DNA from 4 places in the Clostridium sp. CTA-19 genome. Region 1 is predicted to be linked to each of the others. Evidence: riboswitches for the same ligand, from Rfam matches in the RefSeq annotation. Region 1 holds a riboswitch; each other region holds the start of a gene.
The links. Region 1 has a riboswitch for cobalamin ahead of ACYUE0_RS04150 (YitT family protein). Riboswitches for the same ligand answer to the same signal wherever they lie in the genome.
Positions count from the first base shown of each region.

Region 2: linked by a shared signal. The riboswitch ahead of ACYUE0_RS05285 (ABC transporter substrate-binding protein) and the one ahead of ACYUE0_RS04150 (YitT family protein) in region 1 are both predicted to bind cobalamin.
Region 3: linked by a shared signal. The riboswitch ahead of ACYUE0_RS13945 (ABC transporter substrate-binding protein) and the one ahead of ACYUE0_RS04150 (YitT family protein) in region 1 are both predicted to bind cobalamin.
Region 4: linked by a shared signal. The riboswitch ahead of ACYUE0_RS15710 (ABC transporter substrate-binding protein) and the one ahead of ACYUE0_RS04150 (YitT family protein) in region 1 are both predicted to bind cobalamin.

Region 1 covers NZ_BAAABH010000005.1:36,129-39,348, reverse strand. The annotation lists gene ACYUE0_RS04155 (proline racemase) at 1-35, shown strand, start outside; cobalamin riboswitch at 114-286, shown strand; cobalamin riboswitch at 894-1,071, shown strand; gene ACYUE0_RS04150 (YitT family protein) at 1,209-2,066, shown strand; gene ACYUE0_RS04145 (cysteine-rich small domain-containing protein) at 2,171-2,449, shown strand; gene ACYUE0_RS04140 (polysaccharide deacetylase family protein) at 2,533-3,220, opposite strand, start outside.
Region 2 covers NZ_BAAABH010000006.1:118,681-121,900, reverse strand. The annotation lists gene ACYUE0_RS05290 (sodium-translocating pyrophosphatase) at 1-1,208, opposite strand, end outside; cobalamin riboswitch at 1,477-1,678, shown strand; gene ACYUE0_RS05285 (ABC transporter substrate-binding protein) at 1,917-2,924, shown strand; gene ACYUE0_RS05280 (FecCD family ABC transporter permease) at 2,941-3,220, shown strand, end outside.
Region 3 covers NZ_BAAABH010000029.1:2,073-5,292, forward strand. The annotation lists gene ACYUE0_RS13940 (FecCD family ABC transporter permease) at 1-326, opposite strand, end outside; gene ACYUE0_RS13945 (ABC transporter substrate-binding protein) at 334-1,389, opposite strand; cobalamin riboswitch at 1,500-1,654, opposite strand; gene ACYUE0_RS13950 (GntR family transcriptional regulator) at 2,316-2,687, shown strand; gene ACYUE0_RS13955 (ABC transporter ATP-binding protein) at 2,702-3,220, shown strand, end outside.
Region 4 covers NZ_BAAABH010000039.1:10,972-14,191, reverse strand. The annotation lists gene ACYUE0_RS15715 (FecCD family ABC transporter permease) at 1-480, opposite strand, end outside; gene ACYUE0_RS15710 (ABC transporter substrate-binding protein) at 470-1,384, opposite strand; cobalamin riboswitch at 1,539-1,712, opposite strand; gene ACYUE0_RS15705 (phosphotransferase) at 1,909-2,730, shown strand; gene ACYUE0_RS15700 (DMT family transporter) at 2,758-3,198, opposite strand; gene ACYUE0_RS15695 (DMT family transporter) at 3,210-3,220, opposite strand, start outside.

The DNA of each region.
Region 1 (3,220 bases):
CAGACCCTGTTAAATTTGGATTTAAACTTTCTTAAAAAAGTAAAAGAATAAGTAAATAAAAAAAATTTTAACTATTGAAAAAATATTTTTTCGTGGTATAATTATAAATATAAAGTAAATATTGTGTAATAGGTGCTCTAAAAAGAGTTAAAAGGGAAAGTGGTTGAAATCCACTGCAGCCCCCGCTACTGTAACGCAGACGAACCAGTATCCACTGAATTATTTTGGGAAGGATGGTGTAGGATGATGCGTGAGCCAGGAGACCTGCCTAGAACTTTGTTTTATAAAACTTCGGAGGGAAGAATTTGTAACAATCTTTGAATTCGTATATTTAATTCAATTTAAATATATTATTTAATATTTGTTATATAAACCTTCGTAAAGTTTACGAAGGTTTTTTATATATTTCCAATAACTTAAATTACTTTTATTTACCTGACTTTAGTAGATAGAGGTTAAATATTAAAAAATACTCTTTATCTACTAAAGTTTTAATAAAAATTTAAGTAGACTTGATAAACTATTGAAAAATTGATAACATGTTCTTATAAAATAAAATAATAATTTGGAATTACAAAGGAAAAAGTAATGTATATAAGTTACAATTACTTAGATTATGCTATATTATATCTTTGTTTTACGAAGATATTTTTTATAAACTTTAAATTATTTCTATTTGATAAGTTTCAGTTAATTGCCATTAGAGTTTAAATTTTAGATACCTAAAAAATAATAATTGTGAAGAATTTGCTTATATTTAAAATTAGTTTAGACACATAGCTAACTGAAGTCTTATATGTAGAAAATTAACTTTTATTAAATTTACACACTTAAGCTATAGGAGAGATGTTTTATTCTCTCCTATGTTTAATTTAAAAGAAAAAAATAAAGAAAAAAATATAGGGTTTATAGGTGCCTTAATTTAAGGGTAAAAGGGAAAGTGGTTAAAATCCACTACAGCCCCCGCTACTGTAAGTAGGACAAGTTTAGAATATCCACTGGTTAAAACTGGGAAGGACTAAATGAGGATGATTACAAAGTCAGGAAACCTGCCTACAATCTTATGATAATCTTTCGGAGGGAAGGAGAAGTCAAAAATTGATTAAAATTAATATGACATATGTATATTGTTATTTGATTACATGAAAAGGGTAGCTAAAAATTATATAAATAATATAAAATTTAGTTATTCATTAGGAGATGTTGATATGAATTTAAAATATAACAATATATATTTAAAGATAATTAAAATTATTTTTGGAAGTATACTTTATGCTATAGCAATAAATATTTTTATTTCACCAAATAGACTTTTAAGTGGAGGTATAGCTGGAATTTCTCTTATACTTCAATATATTCTTGATATTCCTTCAGGATACTGGGTATTTATAATAAATTTACCGGTATTTGTTATAGGGTATAAATTTTTAAAAGATAGGGAATTTATTTTTTTGAGTATTATTGGAATGGTATCTATGTCATTAGCATTAGTTATAACAGACAAATTACTTAAAGGATTTGTTGTAAATGATGTAGTTATAGCTACATTTTTTGGAGCTATTTTAAGTGGAATTGGTATGGGCATAATATTTAGACAAGGAGCATCACAAGGTGGAACAGATATTATAGCAATAATAATAAGAAGAAATAGAGGAATTAAAATATCTTCATTATATTTCGCATTAAATGGAATAATAGTGGCTTTAGGAATTTTCATAACAAATATAGAGTTAACACTATACACAATGATGCTTATGTATGTAAAATCTAAAGTTATAGATAAAATAATAAATGCTTTTAATCAAAAGAAAATATTAATAATAGTAACTGAAAAAGAAAATGAAGTATCAAATGCAATTATGGACAGTTTAGGAAGAGGTACTACGTTTTTTTATGGAGAAGGCGCTTATACTGGTGTTAAAAGAAAAATTATTTATTCTGTGGTTTCAGAAAAGGAACTTAATAATGCACAAAAATTGATAGAAAGTATAGATAAAAGAGCATTAGTTTCTGTTTCAGACGCGATGGAAGTTCAGGGAAAAGGCTTTTTAAAGTCTGCTATATAATCAGTAAGCGTTTGGAAAATTATTTGAATGTTAGATAAATTTGAAATAAAATGTTAAAATAAAAGTAAATTTTAAATATTAATTATGGGATTGGAGATAATATCATGAGTGAGAATTATAAGTTTTTTCAACACAAAAATTGCGAATTTTTTCCTTGTCACAAGGTAAATAAAGAGGAAGATTTCAATTGCTTATTTTGCTACTGTCCATTATACTTTCTTGAAGATTGTGGTGGAAATAATGTAATGAGTAATGGAATAAAGGATTGTACTAATTGTATGATACCACATTCAAAAAATGGATATGATTATATATTTAATAAAATAGTATCTGTAAATAATGAGAGAGTAGATAAATTTTTAAAGGAAAAATATAAAAAATAGCAATAATCATTAATAATTTAAATAGAGTACTACAAAAAGTTATAGCCACCAATTTTATTGGTGGCTATAACTTTTTATAATTATTACTCATTAACAGGAGTAAATTGTATTTTTGCTGAATCATGGGTTAAAGGTTCAATAATAAAACCTTGAGCTCTTAATCCCTCAATAACGTTAGATAATGCATCTACAGTAGTTGTTTTAGGATTTAAATCATGCATTAATATATTTGCTTGTTTAACATATGGAGTATTATCAAGGATACTATGGATTATTACATTTTTATCTTGTTTAAAAGTAGCTGCGTCCATAGAATCTATATTCCAATCAAAAAAAGTATAACCAAGATCAGTCATATATTGTGATAATCCAGGCATAAAGTTAGCATCAGTATGACCATTTACTCTATTATTAGAACCACCAGGAAATCTAAAAATTTTAGATGGTTCTTTACCAGTTATAGATTTTAGTTTTTCATCTAAAGATTGTATATCCCCTAAAAAACTTTCATTATTAGCATAAATTTTAGTATAACTGTGAGAAGCAGTATGATTAGCTAAAGTATGTCCTCTATCAGATATTTTTTTGTATATACTTTCCATTCCCGGTTTATAGTTAACAAAGAAAGTAGCTTTTACATTATATTTATCTAAAATATCTAAAATTTTCAAAGTATGATTTGATGGCCCATCATCAAAAGTTAGATATGCGATCTTAGTATTTGATAAAACTTCATTATATTGAGATTTTTTTTCTGATACAGTTTCCTTT
Region 2 (3,220 bases), on a different contig from region 1:
AGCATTCCTACTGCTGCTAATGCAATTCCATATAAACCTAAACTTGCATCTTCTGCACCACCTATTAAAAAGTATGATAGTAATACTCCTAATGCAATTATTAAAATAGGTACAACTGTAGATTTCATTCCAATAGCAAGACCAGAAATTATATTTGTAGCTGCTCCTGTTTGAGACTCCTCTGCAATAGTTTTTACTGGCTTATAATTATCTGATGTGTAATACTCTGTAATTTTACCTATGAAAACCCCAACTAATATTCCAACTAAAACAGATATAAATGGTTTTATAGTATTTAAAATAGTTTTACTTAAAATCAAAGAAAATATTATCATAAGTACTACAGATACATATAATCCTAAATTCAATGTTTTCTGTGGATCTTTTCCTTTAGAGTATCGAACTATAAATATAGCAATTATTGATGCTATTATACCAGCAACAGATACATACATTGGAAACATAACAGCATTTTTTCCTAGTGATGCACTTGCTGCAACTCCAAGAGTTAATGCAGATATTAAAGAACCAACATAAGATTCAAACAGGTCTGCTCCCATTCCTGCTATATCACCTACATTGTCACCTACATTATCAGCTATAACAGCAGGATTTCTTGGGTCATCTTCCGGAATTCCAACTTCTACCTTTCCAACAAGGTCAGCACCTACATCTGCAGCTTTAGTATATATTCCTCCACCTACACGTGCAAAAAGAGCTATAGATGATGCACCTAATCCAAAACCTGTGATATATTCTATTTCTAGGTTGAAAATCAAAGATAATATTGCAAGACCTAAAACCCCAAGTCCTACAACTGAAAGTCCCATAACTGTTCCCCCAGAAAAAGCTACCGATAAAGCATCTTCCTTTCCTTTAGTGGCAGCTTGTGCAGTTCGTACATTAGCTTTTACTCCTACCTTCATACCTGCATATCCAGCAGCAATTGAAAATAGTGCACCTAATACAAAACTTATAGCTGTTTTTACATGAAGAAATACTGCAATAGCAATAGCTACCACTAATATAAATATCCCCAAATATCTATATTCCTTCTTCAAAAACGCCATTGCACCTTCACTTATATGCCCTGCAATCTCCTCCATCTTTTTATTTCCTACTTCTTTTTTGGAAATTTCTTTTGATATAAACATTGCAAAAAGTAAAGTTAACACTGATACTATTATTGCAAAAAATAAAAAAGACATAAAATACCCCCTTTAAGTACCATATTTCCATAAAACTATTACTAATAGATTTCATAGTAACTATTACTATTTTCTATAACTATATATTCTTCTTTTTGAAGTTTTCCCCTCTAACATTTCTATAAACTTTTTGTAAACTTTTACACTGAGCATAAAGACATTTTATAACATATTTTTCAAAATTAAGTTTAAATTTTCTGAATATTATTATTTTCTATTTATTATGTTATAATCATGTGGAGCTAATTGCTATATTATATTAAAAATTGAATATTTTTAACTTTTTGGTTTAAATGTGATTAATTTCATTTTATTAAAAGGGAAAAGAGTTTAAATCTCTTACGGTCCAGCCACTGTAATGAAGAGCAAATTTTTATTATACCACTGCAAATTATAAATTTAAGTTTGTGGGAAGGTGAACATTTGTGATGAATCTAAGTCAGGAGACCTGCCAATAAGTTCTAAAGTTGCTTACTAGGATAGGTTAATTTTAATTAAATTCACTACATTACATAATTAGTTGTATGTTTTAAAGTTATTTATTACAGTATCTTATTCTAGGATACTGTTTTTTGTTATAGATTTATTATAATTATTAAATTAAATAATAAAGTAAATTTAAAATATTTTTATTATTCTAATTATTGCGCTTATAAATATTAAAATATTTGTATATATTAATAAAAAGATTATTTAGGGGGATTTTTTATGAGAAAACAAAAAATTTATTCATTAATTTTAGCAGTATCATTAACTGCATCAATTCTTTCAGGCTGTGGTAATACAAATAAAATCTCAAAAGAGGTTTCTTCAAATTCTGCTTCTGAGCAAGAAAATTATAAAGAAGTTACTGTAAACAATGACTTACCTTCTGGTAAAGAAGATGAAACTTTTTCTACTGCACCTAAAAAAGCTGTTACACTAAGTGGTTTTACAACAGAAATGCTACTTGCATTAGGTCTTGAGGATTCTATAGCAGGATATTCATTTCAAGACAATGAAGTACTACCTGAATATAAAGATGCACATTCCAAACTTAACAAGTTGTCTGATTTAATGCCATCTAAAGAAACATTATTAGGTGTTGAACCTGATTTCATAACTGGATGGATGTCTACTTTTACTGAAAATAATTTTAATAATAAATTTTGCAAAGAAAATAATGTAAAAATTTATGTTCCAAAATGTGAAAGTCCTAATGCAACAATGGAAACTGTCTATGAAGATTTTACTAATCTTGGGAAAATATTTAATGCAGAAAAAAATTCAGAAGATGTTATATCTAAAATGAAAAAGGATATTGAAACTATATCTTCTAAAATATCAAAAGATATAAAGCCAGTTAAAGCATTTGTATATGATTCTGGCACAGATAGTCCTTTTACTGCATGTAATGGTCTACCTACAGATTTGATAAGGCTTGCTGGTGGTGAAAATATATTTAAAGATGGAGAAAAACCTTGGGCTAAAGTAACTTGGGAAGAAGTTGTTAAACGAAACCCTGAGCAAATAATAGTAATGCAATATAATGCAGCTGATGATGTTGAAGAAAAAATAAACTTTTTAAAAAATCATGATGCATTAAAAGATGTAGATGCTATAAAAAACAATAAAATATTTGTCTTAGAGCTTTCAGAAGTAGTTGCTGGTGTTAGAAATCCTGGTGCTATAAAAACTATGGCCGAAAATTTCCATCCTGAAATATTCAAAAAATAAATTGGAGCGTTTTAAAATGAAAAAATTAAAAACAAACATATATATTATCTACATAGCATTAATATTATTTTTAGTATTTTCTATAATAGTTGCTATTAATGTTGGTTCAGTAGATGTGAGCAGTTCTGAACTTTTAAAAATTATAATTAATAAAACATCCGGAAATGATGTCTTTGAGAAAACATGGTCAAGTTCTGTAGAAAATATAATTTGGCAGTTACGATTACCTCGAACTCTTCTTGCTGGAATTGTTGGTGCCGGTCTTGCTCTTTCTGGAGTATTAATGCAAGCTTTAA
Region 3 (3,220 bases), on a different contig from region 1:
AGATAAGGATCAGCTAATGGATTTTGCACTGTAGCTTGCATAACCGTTCCACCAAGAGATAATCCTAACCCAGTTATTACACCAAGAAAAACTCGTGGCAATCGTATTTGCCAAACTATATCAATAGATGCCTGTGGAATTGACTTTCCTTTTAAACTTGTACCAAAAAGTTTATTTAAAATTATACTATAAACATCAGTGGCAGGAAGTTTTACAGAACCTATAGACACTGCTAAAACTATAGATACTAATAAAAGCAACATTAAAGCAATAACTATTAAATAATTATATTTACTTAGTATATTTGAAAAGTTTTTATTTTTCATAAATCACCTATTTATATAATTCAGGATATAATTCTTTAGAGTAGCGTTCAATAGCATCTACTACACGAATTCCACCGGCCCAAGTTTCAGCAAGCCCAGTAACAACTATTGCATTATTTTTAACGGCAGTTACATTTTTCAAGGCCTCATTAGAAGTGAAAATTTTAGCAATTTCAGGATCGTGAATATCTTTTCCATCGCCATCATGGATAAGAAGAATAGTGTCAGGATTTAAACTAACTATATTTTCTAAACTTACAGTTCCAGATTCTTCACCTAAATTTTCTAATCCAGCTTTTAAAGCCATATCACTTACAAGATCATTTTTGCCATATAATCTAAAATCACCTTTTTCTTCAGATTCTAAAATTAATGTTGTTTTTTTCTTGTCAATAGAATTTGTTTTTTCTTCTATTTTAGTTAATCTATCTTTATTGTCTTGGATATATTTATCTGTTTTATCCTTTATATTAAATATAGTTCCTAAGTCATCAATATCTTTAAATAAATTTTCAACAGTATAATTTCCAACGGATTTAACGGTATTACGCTGAGCAAATGTATTAGTACCTCTGCCTATCCATTCGCTTACATCACCAAGTGTTTTATCGGCAAAGACACTTTTCCATCCAAATATAAAATCTGGATTTAAAGATAAAACTTGCTCTTTAGTAGGATATTTTTCAGATACAACTGGAATTTTTGCATATTTGTCTTTAACTTTTTCTGATATAGGGTTGTCCAAATAGCATGTACCAACTAGCTTATCTTCTAATCCTAAGTCTAGCATCAATTCAGTTGTAGTTTGGTTAGTTGTTAAAACTCTTTCTGGTGCCTTATCAAAAGTAATTTCAATTTCTTCGTTATTCACATTATAATTTTTTATAGTTACAGGATAGCTTGAATTTTTATTTTCCTTGGTAGAACTGTTTTCAGTAGATACACTATTTGTATTAGTAGATTTATTATTACTAGAACAACCCATAAATGAAACTGTCATAGCAATGCAAAGTGTAGTACATAAAGTTTTCATAATTGTTTTTTTTATATTTTTTGATCTCATAAATAAAACTCCTTTAATTTTTTATAAATAAAAAAACCTATTTAACCTTAAGTGGCTAAATAGGTATAAGTACAAACTTATATAAACACTATCCCCATCTCTCGTAGGTTATTGTAGTGAAAAAATAGGCAGGTATTCTGGCTAAAGATTATTGATATAGAAAAAATAATCTTTTACAGTGGCGGGACCGCGTGGGATTTGCACCCAACTTCCCCTTTTATATAAAAGTGACTTTACTTTTATAACCTATTCTAAAAGTAAGTTAAATTGAATTTAACTTAAAATTTTATTGAATTATCATTGAAAAGCTTATCATAAATTAAAAAATATGTCAAATAATTTTGAAATGATTAATTTTTATAACTAATTGTTCAAATATATAGTGTTCCAAGTTAATTTTTAAACTTATTCAGTTATCAAGTGAGAAAACTCAAATTAATATTTTATCAATAACTAACAGATTATTTCAGTTAAAAGTTAATAGTGAACAGTTAAATAGTTGTGGTGATTATTACTAACTATGTTCCTAATAATACTAAACGTACTTTTTTAGAATCAGCTTTGATTGCTTTAGGTTTTATTTATATTTTTTCTTAACTGATAACAAAAATTTGATGTATAAATTTAAATATTTTTATAGAAGATAATTATAATTACAAAAAATTAATTTAAATTTTTATTGACAAGGTGTGTATATAGAGTATATACTGTGTATATAGGATATATACAAATTGAAAATAAAATTTATAAAGGAAATAGGATTTATGAAAATTATGTTTATAATTATAATGTTTTGTATAGCTATAGTTTTGGAGCATTTAATTTTCTTTAAAAAACGAGAAAAGATAGAAAAATAATTTTTTTTACTACAACTGTATATAGTGGGTATACTCACTATATAAATAATGTTGAAGAAGAGGGGTATTATGAATATTGTAATTGATAATTCTTCTGGAAAGCCAATATATTCACAAATAGAAGAACAAATTAAAAAATCAATATTTGAAGATAAACTTATATTAGATGATATATTACCATCTATAAGAGCACTGTCACAGGAATTAAAAATAAGTGTAATAACGACTAAAAGGGCTTATGAAGAATTAGAAAAGCAAGGATTTGTTTATACAGTTCCAGGAAAGGGAACTTTTATCTCAAATAAGGATAAAGAATTTATAAAATATACTATAATGGATAATGTTAAAAAATATCTTTTAAAGGGCATAAATGAAGGGAAAAAAATAGATTTATCCTTAGATAATATGAAAGAAAAATTAGAAATTATATATAAGTATTAAAGGAGTTGAGGAGTATGAAAAATGTTTTGGAGATAAAAAATATAACAAAAACCTATAAAAATTTTAAATTAGATGATGTATCTTTTAATTTAGAAAAAGGATATATAATGGGATTTATAGGTGAAAATGGAGCAGGTAAAACTACAACAATAAAATTAATAATGAATTTATTAAAAAGAGATAGTGGAGAAATTAAGATATTTGGAAAAGATAATGTTAAGTATTCTAAAGAAATAAAAGAAAAAATTGGTTTTGTATATGATGATTGTTTTTATTATGAAAAATTATCTATAAAGAAAAATGCTAAAATAATTTCTAACTTTTATAAGCAGTGGAGTTTTGAAACTTTTAGCAAATATTTAAAGATATTTGGATTAAATGAAGATCAAAAAGTAAAAGAACTTTCAAAGGGTATGAAAATGAAATTTGCAATTGCTATAGCACTTAGTCACAATGCTGAGTTTTTAATAATGGATGAACCAACTGCAGGTCTTGATCCAATTGTTAGAGAAGAACTTTTAGATATATTTCAA
Region 4 (3,220 bases), on a different contig from region 1:
TAAAATTATAGTGCTATTTGATAAACCTTTATCTACCTTGCTTGCAAAGGCAATTACTAAAAATACTGTTATTATACCAGATAAAAATCCTATAAACGGTAATGCTAAATTGCCTATAAACGGTATTGAAATATGTAAAACTATGTATATTCCTACACCTAAAGAAGCTCCTGATGAAACCCCCAAAGTATAAGGAGATGCTAATGGATTTTTTAAAACTGATTGAACTACTGCACCACTTACTGCCAATGCTGAACCCACTAAAAATGCTAAAATCACTCTTGGAAGCCTAATAACCCAAATTATTGATACATCTTTAGGCTGTATCCCTGGTTGTAGTGGTATATTAAATAATTTATTTCCAATTATTGAAACAATATCACTTATACCAATATGGGAACTTCCTATAGAAGTTCCCATACAGATTACCAAAAATACTATTGGAACAGCCAATATTAGTAATAATTTTTTATTTTTCATATTTGTCTGGATATATAGCTTTAGCCATTTCTTTTAAAGCTTTTACTATATTTTGGCTTCCACGTGATGATGCGTTTTGATTTATTAAATAAACTTGTTTATTCTTAACTGCATTAACATTTTCCCAACCTGGACGTTTTAAAATTCCTTCTACTGCATTTGGAATATATTCTTCATTTGTTAATATAACATCTGGATTAGCTGAAATTACATTTTCTTCACTAGGTGCAATCCAGCTATTTTCATTAACAAAAATATTTTCTCCACCTACTATTTGAATCATTTCATTTAAGAATGTATTATTTCCAAAACTGTATAATCCTGATGCTGATCCTATTTCAAAATAAACTTTTTTCTTATCTGTAATTGATTCTCCTACTTTTTTTATTTTATCTATTTCACTTTTCATGTCGTCAACAATTTTTTTTCCTTCTTCTTTAGTTCCAGTAAGTTCTGCTAAAAAATTGATGTCTTCATATACTCCATCTACGCTATCACTGCTTGGTAAGTATACAACTGGAATTCCTGATTCTTTTATAACTTTAAATGGATCTTCATTTCCTTCTTTATTATGACCTGAAGCTATTACAATATCTGGTTGTAGTGCTATAATTGCCTCTGCATCAGGGTTTCTAAAATCTATTTTAGTTATATCTTTTTTAATTCCTTCAACATCAGATGAATATGTATCAACCGCTACAAGTTTATCACCTAACCCTAATCCCACTAAAATTTCAGTATTTGATGGCGCTGTAGAAATTATTTTTTCTAATTTTTCTGGCGCTGTGAATTCATTTCCTTCTCTGTCTTTCATAGTTGTAGTTTTGCTTGAACATCCAACCAATAAAACTAAACTCATCATTGCTGATAATAATACCAATAGAATTTTTTTTGATTTATTCATAATTTTTCCTCCAAATCATATATTTATTAATTATTATATATTTATTATTTAAAATAAAAAAAACACACCCGTAGGTATGCCGTAATACACTAAATTATTTTACTCTTTAAATAAAATAACATAACATGTACCCTAATATTCCACCCACAGAGAACTATAGTACAATTAATAGGCAGGTCTCCCGACTTTGCTTCGTCCTCCATTTTACCTTCCCACAGTTTATACTGCAGTGGCTTATAAAACTTCGTCAGCTTCACGGTTACTGGGTCAGTTGAAGATTCTCACTTCATTCCCTATTAAGAAAAACACCTATAATATAATGATAATTTTTATAATTGTAACAATTATTATTATATTATGAACATATATCTATGTCAATGTCTATTTGTTAAGTATTTTTAAGTATTAGTTACAATTATATAATAAATATTCAATAATTTTACATATAAATTTGATATTCTTCTTATTTTTACAATAGTTATATATGTTATAATATGTTTATTAAATTTTGTGTAGGTGATTTAATGATACAAAACGCTAAAAATACTGTTAAACTAACCCGAATTGATGGGTTAAATAATTTAAATTATCTGTTAAGCTATGATGATAAAAGCTATTTTTTGAAATGTAATTTTAAAGATAAAAATAAGAACTTTTCTTATGAATATAAACTTTTAACTTTATTAGACCTTAACCACATATGTCCTAAAGTAATCTATAAAGATACTTGTAGCTACACTATAATAAGCGAGTTCATTTCAAATTCACGTATAGATGAATCTACTTGTACAGACCCAAAGTTTCTTTTAAGTTTATCTAATAAATTAAAAAGTATGCATAACCTAAAATGTGATTATATATATAATCCCTTTAATGAAATAAGAAAAAAACTATCTATACTAAAAAAACTCAATTTTAAATTTTCTAATGAATTTATATTTATAATTAGCAAACTTGACACTATTGAACCTATTTTGTGTAATCATATAAATTATGGTTTATGTCATAATGACTTAAACCCATCAAATATCCTTTATAAAAATGATGAAGTATTTTTAATAGATTTTGAATTTAGTGGCATGTGGGATATTTTTTATGATATTGCAACATTTTGTTGGCTGTTAGACGATAATTCTAGAAAAATATTTTTAATGTCTTATTTTAATAACTTTTCACAGGAATTACATCTTAAATTTAAAAGATATCTTTTTGTAGTTAAACTATGGAATATATGTTGGAGTTATGTAAAATCATTCTCTTCAACATCTGATTATGATTATAAAAAAGGTGGCGATCTTGTTCTTATAGAGCTATATAATGACTTAAAAGACGATAAGTATTTGTAAATACTTATCGTCTTTTATATATGTTTTTTAATTATCACTACATATCTTATTGTCTACCTTGGAGTTGTATAAAATTCCTATTGTAACTACCATGGCACCTAATATTTTATTAATTTCTATTTCTTTATTTATTAAAAAATCAATTATAATACCAGCTACTATCTGACCTATAAATAGCAATAGCATGCTATAAACCACAGGTATTTTGGGTATTATTATGTTAGAAGTATATACTATAACAACACCTATAATACCACCACAAAATACAAACATAGGTATATTTTCAAATTCCACCATAGATAATTCAACATTACTTCCTAAAATTAGAAGCACTACCATAGAACATAATAGTCCTACAATATAATTTATTAAAGTACTTTGTAATACTCCTATTCTTTTTCCTAACGATGAATTAATTACCATAGATAAGGTTGTTAAAACTCCACCTATTATTGCAAGTATATACAAGTTTTTTCCTCCTATCCTATTG